DNA from 4 places in the Chryseobacterium sp. JV274 genome. Region 1 is predicted to be linked to each of the others. Evidence: riboswitches for the same ligand, from Rfam matches in the RefSeq annotation. Region 1 holds a riboswitch; each other region holds the start of a gene.
What was found. Region 1 has a riboswitch for S-adenosylmethionine ahead of CHRYMOREF3P_RS16630 (alpha/beta fold hydrolase). Riboswitches for the same ligand answer to the same signal wherever they lie in the genome.
Positions count from the first base shown of each region.

Region 1 (3,403 bases):
GAATATCGTTATAAAACTCTTCGGCTTCAGCTTGACGGATATTGAAAATATGATCAAAACTGTCAAAAGGTTCATCCATTTCGTCAGGAGACAACCTGAACTCAAAAACTTTTGATTCCCCAGCATCAATAATTTCATCAATAAGAAAAGAAGCTTTTGTTCCTCTTTTTTCAGGATTTACAGTATCTCCCTGATGAATAATAAAATTATTGATTCCATCTTTGAAATAAGTATTCTCTGCTTTGGGAGCTCCGTAAAGTTTGGAAGTATTGGTTTCATTATCACAAAATACACTTTGTGCATTTGAGTTTCGGGAATATAGCTTTTTGATCGAAATGCTGTCATGACCAATATTAATACTTCCGTCATGAGACGCATTAACCTCTCCTTTATAAGTATTGTATCCCCATTTCCAGTTGTTTCTGAACCAGATTGTGGGAGCTACCAGAATAGGAGCCTCATGCTGGCTTCGATTACAAACGGTGACTCTGGCTAAGATATCGTTGTGATCGGCTTTACAGTATTCAATGAAAATATCAAAATATTCATCGTTATCAAAAATTCCGGTATCGAAAATCTCATATTCCGGTTCCTTTTTGCTTCGTTTTCCGTTTTCTATAACAAGATCATCGTAAGGAAATTCATTAATCGGATATTTATACACCATTTTCATATAGCTGTGGGTAGGCGTATTGTCCAGGTAATAAAAGATTTCTTTGATGTCTTCACCATGATTTCCCTGAGGGTTACTCAATCCGAAGAATCGTTCTTTTACCATTTTATCTTTCTTGTTCCAGAATGAAAAAGCAAAACAGAAAAGTTGCTTTACATCAGAAATTCCGGCGATGCCTTCTTCTCCCCAGCGGTAAGCATAGCTTTCAGCATTATTATGATTGGTAAAATCCCAGGCATTCCCGTTTGAGCTGTAATCTTCACGTACATTTCCCCACTGTCGGTTGCTTACATAAGGTCCCCAGTTTTTCCATTTAGTATCTTGTAATCTTTCTTTTTCGGCGGTCATATCTCATCATTTTTCCATACGAAGTTAGTTTTTTTGAAAAATAATTCCAATTTTTTTCATCTGAACAATTATTAATATAGTTTTGAAATACTTGTATTTAAGGGCTTTTTTAAATATTAAAATATTTTTTTTTTGAAATTAAAAGAAAAGAACTACCTTTGCATCATTCGTTCATTCAAATATTGAAAATGTTATCAAGAAAGGTTGAGGGATTAGACCCTATGAAACCTTAGCAACCCTTTGCGCAAGCAAAGAAGGTGCTACGTTCTACCAAAGTATTTTGGACAGATAACTTACTGAAGTTCTTTTCAGCCATTTCCTGTGGCATTTTCAATTGTATTTGTATTAAAATATAATAGAATTGAAAACAGAATTAAACTATATAAATCTTTCGTATCAAACCAATTCCCAAAAGGAATACCATATCCCGTTAAGCTATCAGCTTTTTGGGAAAGATCTGTTTACAGCACCCATTGTTTTAATCAATCATGCACTTACCGGAAACTCAGATGTATCCGGAGAAAAAGGTTGGTGGAAACAATTGGTAGGAGAAAATCAGATTGTTGATACCAATCAATATACAGTTCTGTGTTTCAATATACCCGGAAACGGTTATGACAATTTTTTAATTGAAGACTATGAAGATTTCACGCCTTCAGATATCGCTGCGATATTTCTAAAAGGGCTTGAAGCTTTACATATCAAAAATCTATACGCCATTATTGGGGGCTCTCTGGGAGGAGGAATTGCCTGGGAAATGCTTGCCAAGCAGCCGGATCTTGCAGAAATATTTATTCCTATTGCCTGTGATTACAGAACACACGACTGGCTTCATGCACAATGTCTGGTTCAGAAATTTTTATTGAATGATAAAGAAGAACCATTACAGAAAGCAAGAATTCATGCCATGCTGTGTTATAGAACACCACAGTCGCTCAATGACAGATTTCAAAACCAATATAACCAGGACAAACAATGTCTGGAATCAGAAGACTGGTTGGTTTATCATGGTAATGCACTAAACGAAAGATTTAGTTTAAAAGCGTACAAACTGATGAATCATCTCTTAATGAATATTAATGCTGATGAACCATCACTGGATAAAATACAGGCACGAATGCACATGATCTCCGTAGATACAGACTTATTCTTTCCTGCTTCTGAAATCCGAATGTGTTTTGAAAACTTAAAAGAGAAAAATAAGAATGTTTCTTATCACGAGATCCAATCTATACACGGGCATGATGCCTTCTTAATGGAATATCAACAATTAAATAATATCATTAAAAACATTTTACAGAAGTAATGAAAAATGCTAACGAAATAAAATTTTTGAAGAACAGATCAATCATCAAATTTGAAGGAGAAGATTTCCTGGGAGAAATCGGGATTGACGGACGAATTTTTAAAGCGCTTACCTTAGCGCGTATCAGTGTAGGAGTAATTTCCCAACAGGCCATAGAAAACGGAATTTCTATCTTGGTTCAGGAAATTGATGCAGAAAAAGCAGTTGCTTGTCTTATTGATGAGTTTGAAGCAGAAAGAAAATCTGGAAAAGTTTCTCAGATCTATAGTATCAATAATGTTTCTGTGATCGGTTTTGTAGCAGAAGATTTCAATAAAGTATTTGCTGAGCTGGCAAGAAACAATGTTTTCCCATTACTTTTGAATCAGGTTGCGGGAGAAAACAGGGTCAACATCGTAGTAACTTCTTCACAGGATGAAAAAACCAGAAATATCATCGAGTCTGAAATTTTCAAAAAGCCAAAGACAGTTCATTTAGCAATTATAGGTCACGGAAATGTAGGAAAAACTCTGATACAACAGGTATTGGAATCTTCAGAAGAAATAAAAAGACGTAAAAAAATAGATCTTAAAGTTGTTGCAGTAGCCAATTCAAAGAAAATAGCTTTCAACAAAAGAGGATTTGATGCGAATTGGAGCGATGAGGTTTTGACTGCAGAACATCCTTCGAGTGTTCAGGAGCTGATTAATTTCTCCAACGAAAACCAGCTGGAGAACCTTATCGTTGTTGATAACACGGCAAGTAAGGATTTTGTGAAAAACTATCATGCTTTGGCAGAAAACGGATTTGATCTGGTTTCTTCAAACAAGATTTTTAATACCCTTCCGATTGAAGAATACAGAAAACTAAGATATACGTTGAATAAAAACAACAGACGTTATCTGTATGAAACCAATGTGGGGGCAGGTTTACCATTAATTGATACGATAAAATTATTACACCTTTCAGGAGAAAATATCACCAGAATCAAAGGAGTATTCTCCGGAACATTAAGCTATGTTTTCAACAATTTTTCTTTAAGAGACGATAAATTTTCAACCATTATCAATGAAGCTTTGGAAAAAGGATACACAGAA
Region 1 covers NZ_LR824569.1:3,597,742-3,601,144, forward strand. The annotation lists gene CHRYMOREF3P_RS16625 (MGH1-like glycoside hydrolase domain-containing protein) at 1-1,021, opposite strand, end outside; SAM riboswitch class I at 1,210-1,316, shown strand; gene CHRYMOREF3P_RS16630 (alpha/beta fold hydrolase) at 1,383-2,327, shown strand; gene CHRYMOREF3P_RS16635 (ACT domain-containing protein) at 2,327-3,403, shown strand, end outside.

Region 2 (3,403 bases), 870 kb from region 1:
GAGAACGTTACGTTATTCGGGTTCAGGGCAGAAATACTTGGTAAGCTGATTTTTCTGTTGTAATTCGCAGCAATATAAACCTGATTCATCATGTTATACTGTACACTCGCGTTCGGGAAAAATTTAAATTTATTGAAAGGAATCAAATTCGCTTCCACCAGTTTTGCATCTTTATCGAAATATCTTGTTACCCCCGAAATGTCATAGTTTTCCGCACGGGAACCCAATGTGAAGTCAAACTTTTTCAGTTTAGCCTGAAACTCCAAATAGGTAGAAGCAGTTTGTCTTTGATATTCAAGATTCGTCAAGCCAAAACTTTCCGTATCATAATCCTGTTTTTCATACAATCCTCCAAAGCTTACCTTTCCACCATCAAGAAGCTTGATAGGCTGGGCATAATCTACTTTAAAGTTGGCAATATTCATTACAGATTCATTGTTCAGAATATCTTTTAAGCCACTCATTGCACTGTTAATTGGAGGATTGGGAGCTGCAGCAAATATACCATCCTGAAAATAATTGTCCTGAGAGAATTTACTGTCTGATCTTGTGTAGCCAAACTGAAAGTCCAGTTTTTGAGATTTGTCAGCAAAACGTTTCTGATACGTTACAACAGCTTCCTGTCTCAAGCTATTGGTATGGGCCACATCAGAAGATGTATAAAAAGCTTCTCTTAAATCCTTTGGATTGTTCTGAAAAGGTAAATCTCCATGACCGTTACTTAAAGTATAATTGTCATTATTATTGTGGTAAATATCGTAGTTTAATAATAATCTGTCCTGTCCTAAATCAAAAGTCAATCCTGATTTTGCAAAATACCCACGTCCGTATCTGTCGGTATGACTTGTTAAAAGCTCATCCTGTTGGCCGTTCAGCATACTTTCACGGTAGTTTTGACCAACATTCAGCTGCCATCCGAAATATTTATTTCTGGCATTTAAATTAACGGAGTTGGTCGTTCTGCTTCTATACTTGTCATAATTTGTGAAAGAATAATTTCCGGAATACGTAGCAGTTAAATATTTATTGGCATTTTTGTTCGTGATGATATTCATGATTGCACCTCCGGATGTAGCCGGAAATTCAGCGCCGGGTTGAGTGATTACCTCAATTCTTTCTACAGAATTGGCAGGCATTCCTTCAAGAAAGGAGTTCAATTCATTGGATGTGATGTTCAGAGGTCTTCCGTTAAGATATACTTCCAGCATTTTTCCCTGGTACATCATTCCTGCGATGTCGGTAGATACCAGTCCAGGAAGCTTTTTTATTCCTTCCAATACGTTTCCGTTGTTCAGCTGAGGTTGCTCGGAAAAGTCAAAAATAGTACGGTCTGCCTTTTGTTCAACTGCTTTTTTAGTTTTGGTGATGACTACACCTTCAATCTGCTTTTCCTGAGGTTTGTTGTTTTTTTCCTGTGAAAAGACAAAAACAGAGCTTAATAAGGATAACGCGAAAATCGTTTTTTTCATAATGTTTTTACTGATATCCGGTTAGACGCTGAAAAAGATAATTTGTTACGCTAAAATGTTGAAAATCGAATTTTAGGTTAAATATTTTTTTATTTACGAAATAATTATATCTTTGCCGGGTAATTATCAAGAATCTCTAGATGGGATAGCAACCTGCAAAAACAAGCAAGGTGCTGCAATCGATAAGCCGGATCTTCCGGAAAAAATGTTTATCATTCTATCATTATCCCATCTTGAATTTTTGTTTTAAAGTTAAATTCAAATGTTTAAAGACAAGGGAAATCTCCTTACATCAGTTATCTTTTATTCTTCGGATCATGAAGTGAATCTTCATTATTCCCATATGTTTTCATGCCATTTCTATATGCGCATGTGTTGTTGCTTCTAGCCTTTTCTATTTCTAAAAAATAATACAAACATTTCGAACATTTATGTAACCTTAAAATTTAGGGATACGGGATTTGTATTGCTCAAAAAACAATTTTTAACAACAAAAAGTAAACAACAAATAACATGCATAATTTCAAGAAAAAAATATTTGTTCCTTCTATTGCGCTTATTTCTACATTTTATTACGCACAGACGGACACGTTACAATCTAAGAAAATAGAAGATGTAGTCATCCTTGGATCAAGAGGTTCCGGAAGATCATTGACAGATACACCTGTTCCGGTAGACATCATTAATATATCAAAAATTTTAAAACAGAGCCCGACTAATAGTATCAGCCAGGCCTTAAATTATATTGTACCCTCATTTTCATCCACTTCTCACACGGTTAACGATGGAACTGACTTTGTAGATCCTGCTCTTTTAAGAGGTTTAGGTCCGGATCAGGTTTTAGTTTTACTCAATGGAAAAAGAAGATACCAGTCTTCATTGATTAATGTTACCCTCACACCGGGAAGAGGATCTGTGGGAACCGATCTTAATGCTATTCCAGCTTTTGCTTTAGAAAAAATTGAGGTTTTAAGAGATGGAGCTTCTGCCCAATATGGTTCTGATGCCATTGCTGGAGTCGTTAACCTTGGATTGAAAAAAAGATTGGGGCTTTCCGGACAGGTGTTTTTAGGTGGATATGCTTCACCTGTTGCCAATAATTTCTCCGGAGGAGTGGATGGACAGACCATTTCTGTAGACCTTAATTATGGAGCTAAAATTGGACAGACCGGATTTTTTAACGTTACAGGTTCTGCCCAATACCGCGACCCTTATTCCAGAGCCGGAGTAAGAGAAGGAGATATTTTCAATGCCTATAATGCCATTAATTACAGAGCATTACAGGATGGAGTGAATATTGATGGGTTGTATAAAAATATTACCAATACTTCCAATACTCAGCAGATTATCAATACAATTAAACAATATGCAGGTAAGGTTGGATATTTTGCACCGGATTTTCAGTCTCAGATTTCGGGAGCAAATAGTATTTCGGACCTTCAAAAATTATTAGGTAAAGATTTTACCTCCCAGGAACTTAATTACAGAGGATTAGAGAGAAAAGATTTCAGTCTGAGAGCAGGACAGTCTAAGCTGCAATCCGGACAGCTCTTCTTTAATTCTGAAATTCCTGTTAATGAGGAATGGAAGGTTTACTCATTTGGAGGTTACAGCTACCGCCTTGGAAATGCCGGAGGATTTTACAGACTTCCTAATACTGAAAGAAACATCAATGCAGTGACTCCCAACGGATATCTTCCTCAGATTGAAGCAACCGTAAATGATTATTCTCTCGCTGCAGGAATTAAAGGGAAATGGAATGGCTGGAATGTGGACTTCAGTAATACATTCGGGAAAAACGTCTTCAGTTTTGGGGTGGTAAATACCTTTAATGCATCACTTACAGACAGTTCTCCAAGAACTTTTGATGCCGGAGGCTCTGAGTTTTCACAAAATACCATCAATCTTGACTTTTCCAAAAAATATGATGTCCT
Region 2 covers NZ_LR824569.1:2,729,338-2,732,740, reverse strand. The annotation lists gene CHRYMOREF3P_RS12605 (outer membrane beta-barrel family protein) at 1-1,469, opposite strand, end outside; SAM-I-IV-variant riboswitch at 1,588-1,685, shown strand; gene CHRYMOREF3P_RS12600 (TonB-dependent receptor plug domain-containing protein) at 1,983-3,403, shown strand, end outside.
Region 2: linked by a shared signal. The riboswitch ahead of CHRYMOREF3P_RS12600 (TonB-dependent receptor plug domain-containing protein) and the one ahead of CHRYMOREF3P_RS16630 (alpha/beta fold hydrolase) in region 1 are both predicted to bind S-adenosylmethionine.

Region 3 (3,403 bases), 160 kb from region 1:
GATATCAAGATCCACCTGATTTCTTGAAGCCACTCTCTGCAAGATATCTCTCCAGTCATCATTCCAAAGTGGTGATGCGCCAGGTAATAGTTTTCCATCTGTACCTACCGGCTTTGGATAAGCTGTCCCATATGGATTAATCCCTAATGAAGAAACAAGGTTGTCTGTTGCCATCTGAGCTGCCTGCTGAGAAGAAACTTTCCCGGATTGATATCCATTTCTCAATGCTTCCCAGTAAAGTTGAAAATACTGATCTGTATTTACCTGCTCATAGTCTTTTACCGCTCTTCCGGAGAATCCCTGACTGATATTAAAATTAACTTTCGCTTCCCCTTTCTTACCTGATTTTGTAGTAATGATGATAATCCCATTTGCTCCTCTTGAACCATACAAAGCACTTGCTGTAGCATCTTTCAGAACACTTATAGATTCGATATCGCTGGGACTGATAGAGTTCAGATTTCCATCAAAAGGAATTCCATCCACTACATATAACGGATCGCTGGAAGCGCTTATTGAACCAATTCCTCTGATTCGGATCGTGGAAACCGCACCTGGCTGGCCTGATGCACTGGTAGTCTGAATCCCTGCAACCTGTCCTTCTAATGCTTTCGTAATATTCGTTACAGGTCTGTTATTGATTTTATCGCTGGAAATTGTAGCCACGGAACCGGTATAGCTGTTTCTTTTCGCTTTTCCGTAAGCTACCACTACTACTTCATCAATCTCTTTTTCATGAAGGCTATCTTTTTTCGGCTTGGAATTCTGTGCATTTACACTGGTAATTCCCAGAAAAAAAGCAGCAACCGGAGGTATCCAAGCTTTAGAATTAAATAAAGTTTTACTAGTCATAATCAATTTTATTTATCATATATTAAAATTTAGCCCTTTGCAGAAAAGTCAGCAAAGGGCATCGATAAATACGATAAACCAAATGCTTATTTTTCCTTAAAAGGCTGAACGTAACACCTTGCCCAATGGGTAGGTTGTTAAGACTTCACGGGGTCAGTTCCCTCCATCTTTCTTTATAAGCCGATCGAAATATGTTTGCAAAGCTAAAAACTTTTAGTCTACAAAACAAGTAGACTTATTTATTTTTCATGATAAATTTTTAATAATTAACATAAAATTTTAATAAAACTCATTACAATAAGGAGTTGTAGCCGTTACCATTTATTCAAACATGACAAATATCATTATTAATAATTCAATGGAACAAATATTTGAGGACATCTTAATTTTTGTATTATTAATTGAAAAAACTTTTTAATTTTATAGGATGAAAGTTTTGATTATAAATGGGCCTAATCTCAATCTTTTGGGCACGCGGGAACCGGAAATTTATGGAAATGTTTCCATGGAAAGTTATTTGGAAAATTTAAAATCCGAGTTTCAGTCTCATGAAATACAGTATTATCAGTCCAATATTGAGGGCGAGCTTATCAACAGACTTCAGGAGGATGATTTTGATGCAGTGGTAATTAACCCGGGAGCATTTACCCATTATTCTTATGCTATCGCTGATTGTTTAAAGAATATCCGCAAGCCAAAAGTAGAAGTACATATCAGCAATATATACAAAAGAGAAGAATTCCGCCAGAAATCTGTAACGGCAGCGAATACAGATGCTGTTTTATCCGGCTTTGGAATGGATGGGTACAGATTGGCTTTATTGAGCCTGAAGTAATTTTCAGTCTATATTTTCCCACAGATAGCACAGATTCTCACAGATAATTATGTATAAAAAGAGAATAATTTATGAAGATAAAGGATAAGATTTACTGTAAAAGCATTGGCATATATTCCGGGCAATTAACGAAGAGAAAATCTTATATCGTTGAAGAAATAAATGATGAAAATATAAGAATCTGGAATGACGAAGGAAAACTGAGATGGTATTCACAATTTTATTTTAGTGCAGACAATGATCCGGAAATAATTTCTATTAACATAGATGATCCAATAGAAAATATTGAATCTGATGCCATAGAAGTAACTATTACCTTTTCCAACAAAGCAAAATACTGGATGACTTTCACTACTCCAAAGTATTTAGATAAGATATTGGACGAAGAATCTTACTTTTCTTCAAAACATTTTATGATCATAAAACATTTAACTGAAGAATCAATCAAATCAACAGTCATAAAACTTGATGAACAGGATGAATTGATTGAAAGCTGTCAAAAATATTAATAAAAAAGCCTCATCTGTGATGAGGCTTTTTATATGTTATAGAGAACTATTAGATAGTCTGTTCCTGTAACTGAGGTCCTGAAGCAACTAATTTCTTACCTTCTTCAGTATCACAGTATTGCTCAAAGTTTTTGATATATCTTGAAGCAAGATCTTTTGCTTTTTCTTCCCAGTCTGAAGCGTTCTCATAAGTATCTCTAGGATCTAAAATACCTGTAGAAACGTTTGGTAATTCAGTAGGAATCTCAAGGTTCATGATTGGAACCTGAGTTTTAGGAGCATTATCAATAGAACCGTCAATGATTGCATCAATGATCGCTCTGGTATCTTTCAGAGAAATTCTGTTTCCGCTACCGTTCCATCCTGTGTTTACTAAATAAGCTTTAGCTCCGTGCTCCTGCATTTTACCGATCAATGTTTTAGAATACATTGTTGGGTGCAATGTAAGGAATGCTTCACCAAATGCAGGTGAGAAAGATGGCTGAGGCTCTGTGATTCCTCTTTCTGTTCCGGCCAATTTAGATGTATAACCGCAAAGGAAGTGGTATTGAGCCTGATCTTCATTTAAGATGGAAACCGGAGGAAGTACCCCGAATGCATCTGCAGAAAGATAAACAATCTTCTTAGCATGACCTGCTTTAGAAGGCAATACAATTTTGTTGATATGGTAAATTGGATAAGAAACCCTAGTATTTTCTGTGATAGATCCGTCAGTATAATCTGCTATTCCATTGTTCACTACAACGTTTTCAAGAAGTGCATCTCTCTTGATTGCTCTGAAAATATCCGGTTCTTTTTCTTCTGATAAATCAATTACTTTCGCGTAGCATCCTCCCTCATAGTTGAATACTCCGTTGTTATCCCATCCGTGCTCATCGTCACCGATAAGGTATCTTTTAGGATCTGCCGATAAAGTAGTTTTACCTGTTCCTGAAAGACCAAAGAATAAAGCAACATCACCTTTTTCTCCTACGTTTGCAGAACAGTGCATTGAAGCCATACCTTTTAATGGAAGGTAATAGTTCATCATGGCAAACATTCCTTTCTTCATTTCACCTCCATACCATGTACCTCCGATGATCTGTAGTTTTTCTGTAAGGTTGAACATGATAAAGTTCTCAGAGTTTAATCCCTGAGCTTCCCAGTTCGGGTTTGTTGTTTTTGATCCGTTGATTACTGTGAAATCCGGCTCACCAAAGTTTTCCAG
Region 3 covers NZ_LR824569.1:3,436,013-3,439,415, reverse strand. The annotation lists gene CHRYMOREF3P_RS15850 (SusC/RagA family TonB-linked outer membrane protein) at 1-852, opposite strand, end outside; SAM riboswitch class I at 936-1,034, opposite strand; gene CHRYMOREF3P_RS15845 (type II 3-dehydroquinate dehydratase) at 1,280-1,687, shown strand; gene CHRYMOREF3P_RS15840 (hypothetical protein) at 1,759-2,196, shown strand; gene pckA (phosphoenolpyruvate carboxykinase (ATP)) at 2,246-3,403, opposite strand, start outside.
Region 3: linked by a shared signal. The riboswitch ahead of CHRYMOREF3P_RS15850 (SusC/RagA family TonB-linked outer membrane protein) and the one ahead of CHRYMOREF3P_RS16630 (alpha/beta fold hydrolase) in region 1 are both predicted to bind S-adenosylmethionine.

Region 4 (3,403 bases), 790 kb from region 1:
GGATATTCTGCATTGAAAAACAACTGTCCCTGCCTGATCTGCGCATCTCCAATCTGGAAATTGAAATCATCACGTGACAATCCCCGCTCCTTAATCTTCGCATCATCTGCAGCTCTTGCCGCTTCAGGATCATTTGCAAAGGCGTAAGCGAAATTATCTCCGAAAATATCTAGATCGTGATTTTGAGTTCTTGTGGTTTTTCCTCTGTGGCTTAATTGTAGAGAAAGGTTGATATAACCCTCTTTTTTTCCTAATGAAGTACCATAATTGGCTCCTGCCTGATAGGTATCTCCATCATTTCTCCCGGTCAATCCATACGTAAGACTTGCTGAGGCTCCCGTATTTTTTTTAAGAATAATATTGATCACTCCTGCAATGGCATCAGAACCGTATTGTGCTGCAGCTCCGTCCCTTAACACTTCTATCCTATCAATAGCAATAACAGGAATTGTACTCAGATCTGTTCCTACAGAGCCATTCCCCACGGTATTCTGATAATTGACTAAAGAAGTGGTGTGTCTTCTTTTCCCGTTCAGCAATACGAGAACCTGATCAGGGCCCATTCCTCTTAAGGTTACAGGATCAATATGTTCCGTACCATCAGAAGCAGACTGTCTTACGGAATTAAACGATGGGATAACATAATTCAGAAGATCCTGAGCAGTCATTTGCGGAGAACTCCTTTGAATTTTGTCAATATTGATAACATCTACAGGAACCGGTGTTTCCAGTTTTGTTCTTTTTACATTACGGTTTCCAACGATAACAATATCTTCTATTTGTTTTCCTTTCTCCTCATTCTCCTGAGCAGCAACCAAAATTGCCCCAAGCAATAATACAGCTGTACTTAATTTTTTCATTTTTGTTCTTGCCAATTAATAATTACAGTCTGACGGATTTTTCCGCAGATATACAAGACTTCAAGAAATGGAATTCATATAAGAATATTGACTTCGCTTATCTCCCCCTCAGGGTTGGAATTAGCACCTTTACACTTCTCGAATCGTGCAGGTTGCTAAGGTTTCTTTGGGCCAAATCCCTCCACCTTTCTTGATAAATCTACTGCAAAAGTAGACTATTTTTTTAAATAGACAAAAAAGGCAAATCTGCTACACTGCAAATTTGCCTTTTATTATTTTATAGAACTTGTTTAAAGTTTTATTTTTGAAACATTAAGATTATAGTAAGGCGATAAGAGTATTAAGATAAGCTTCGCCTTAAGCTTAAAAATCAGAATGATTCATCTTAACTACACTTTATTTCTTAAATCCTTCTTAATGGTTTCAATATATCCTACATTTTTAAGTCTAAACAACTTCATAATTTGTTTTTATCTGATTATCATCTTTTGAATGGCAATTCCGGTTTCCGATTTCAACTGCACCAGATAAGTTCCTGCAGGATAACTGACTTTCATTTCATAAGTTCCGTTTTCTTTATTCAGTTTGAATGAATCCAGTTTTTTACCCGTCATATCAAAAATCAAAATTTCTCCGTTTTTTGCTTTATTAAAAATTAATTTCGCCACTCCGTTTTGTATTGGATTATCAGCGATCTGAAGTGATAATTTATTTACAGTATTTGGATCTGTTGTTGACAGTGCACCTCCATAATTCCCGAAAATCCTGAATTCTCCTGGCTGTAAAGTTATCGGAGCCGTGGTAGAGGCGATATTCGAAATACTGTCATCCATGAGATTCTGCCATTGCCCTGTGTAAGGAAAGAAAGGAACAACATTTTTTGCAGATATATCATAATTGGCCAGTACGACAACATTTTTTATCCCGGTTGTAATAGCCGAATCATAGAGATAAATTCTTGTGATCAATCCGTCCGGATCATTAATCAGATTATTGGATTCTATACTGTACGTTTTAGTTTTAAAAATCTGATGGGTATTTCTGATCGTGATTATTTTAGCCCATATATCATATACAGCTTTTCTGTTTACGTTGGTATCATAGTTTAAAGTAAATGCAACAGGCTTTTCATCCGTTCTGCACCCGTTATTGATAGTACCGTCAGCACATCTGTTGATACTGAATTCATATCCTAATTCCCCAAACTGCCAGATCATTTTCGGACCTGGAATAGTAAAGAATGTCGCACCGAAAGTTTTCATTCTTTCAAGAGCTGTATTAAGGTTTTTAACGTCATAGCTACCGTTCGCAGCACCATATGCAAGATTTTTAAACATCAATCTTTCTTCATCATGACTTTCTCCGTACCCTACAGCACGCATATTGGTAAACCCATGAAGACTATGGTTCATTCTGTCATAATTACTGTTGTCTTTATATCCCATGGTATTCTGGTTATAAGGCTCCGTTTGTTTATTCCAAAGCATCACTCCTTTTCCCTCTGCTACCCTGTAGTTTGCCCATTGCTGTTCTTCTGCATCCGTTCCCAGATGCTCAAAAATCATGTAAGAATTGGGATCGATTGCCCACTGTCTGTCTGCATAATGTTTCATGATATCCACTCTGTCCTGCTGATAAGCGTTGGTGCATGCTTCATCATTTTCGGAGCAGCTTTGGGTAAATCCTTTTGTTAAATCCCAGCGGAATCCGTCAATGTGATATTCTGTCAGCCATTGTTGAAGACATCTTTCAACGTAATATTGAGTTGAAAGGCTTGTATGATTAAAATCGTTAAATACATTGTATGAATGTTTCGGGACCTGATTGAAATAAGGATTGTTTGGAGCAACATCCCCGTAACCGTCTCCATCAGTATCTACATTCCAAAGCCTTACCAGAGGAGAACGTCCTGTTGCATGGTTAAATGCGACGTCCAGAATAACTGCAATTCCGTTCTGGTGGCAGATATCTACAAATTCTTTGAATTTTTCGGGGGTTCCATAAGCTTTGTCCAATGCATAATGGAAAGAAGTATTGTATCCCCAGGAAAGGTTTCCGTCAAATTCCATGATGGGAAGTAATTCTATTGCATTGATCTTTAGATTTTTTAAATAAGAAATTTTATTGATCAGAGACTGCCAGTTCTTTTCCTGTGTAAAATCTCTCAATAATAATTCGTAGACCACCAGATCTTCTTTCGCGGGTCTCTGAAAACTGGTTGTCTGCCAGTTATAGGCTGTCTGCCCCGTTTTAAATGTTGAAACTTCAAAACCTTGTCCGGCAGGAAATGCAGGTAAATTCGGATAGGTAGAAGCTGAGATCCACGGATCATCATAAGAAGATAAGATCTGGGGTGAATAAGGGTCTGCCACTTTTCTCAGATCATTCGTTCTGTACTGAAAAGTATAGAGCTGCTGAGGCGTAATCCCATTGAGCTCAATCCAATAAAGATCAGGGTTTGTGGTATCTTTTTTCATTAAATAAGTATCATTCACCGCCCAGTTATTAAAACTTCCAATGACATGTACAAAGCTTTTGCCAGG
Region 4 covers NZ_LR824569.1:2,804,897-2,808,299, forward strand. The annotation lists gene CHRYMOREF3P_RS12940 (TonB-dependent receptor plug domain-containing protein) at 1-860, opposite strand, end outside; SAM riboswitch class I at 955-1,060, opposite strand; gene CHRYMOREF3P_RS12945 (alpha-amylase family glycosyl hydrolase) at 1,331-3,403, opposite strand, start outside.
Region 4: linked by a shared signal. The riboswitch ahead of CHRYMOREF3P_RS12940 (TonB-dependent receptor plug domain-containing protein) and the one ahead of CHRYMOREF3P_RS16630 (alpha/beta fold hydrolase) in region 1 are both predicted to bind S-adenosylmethionine.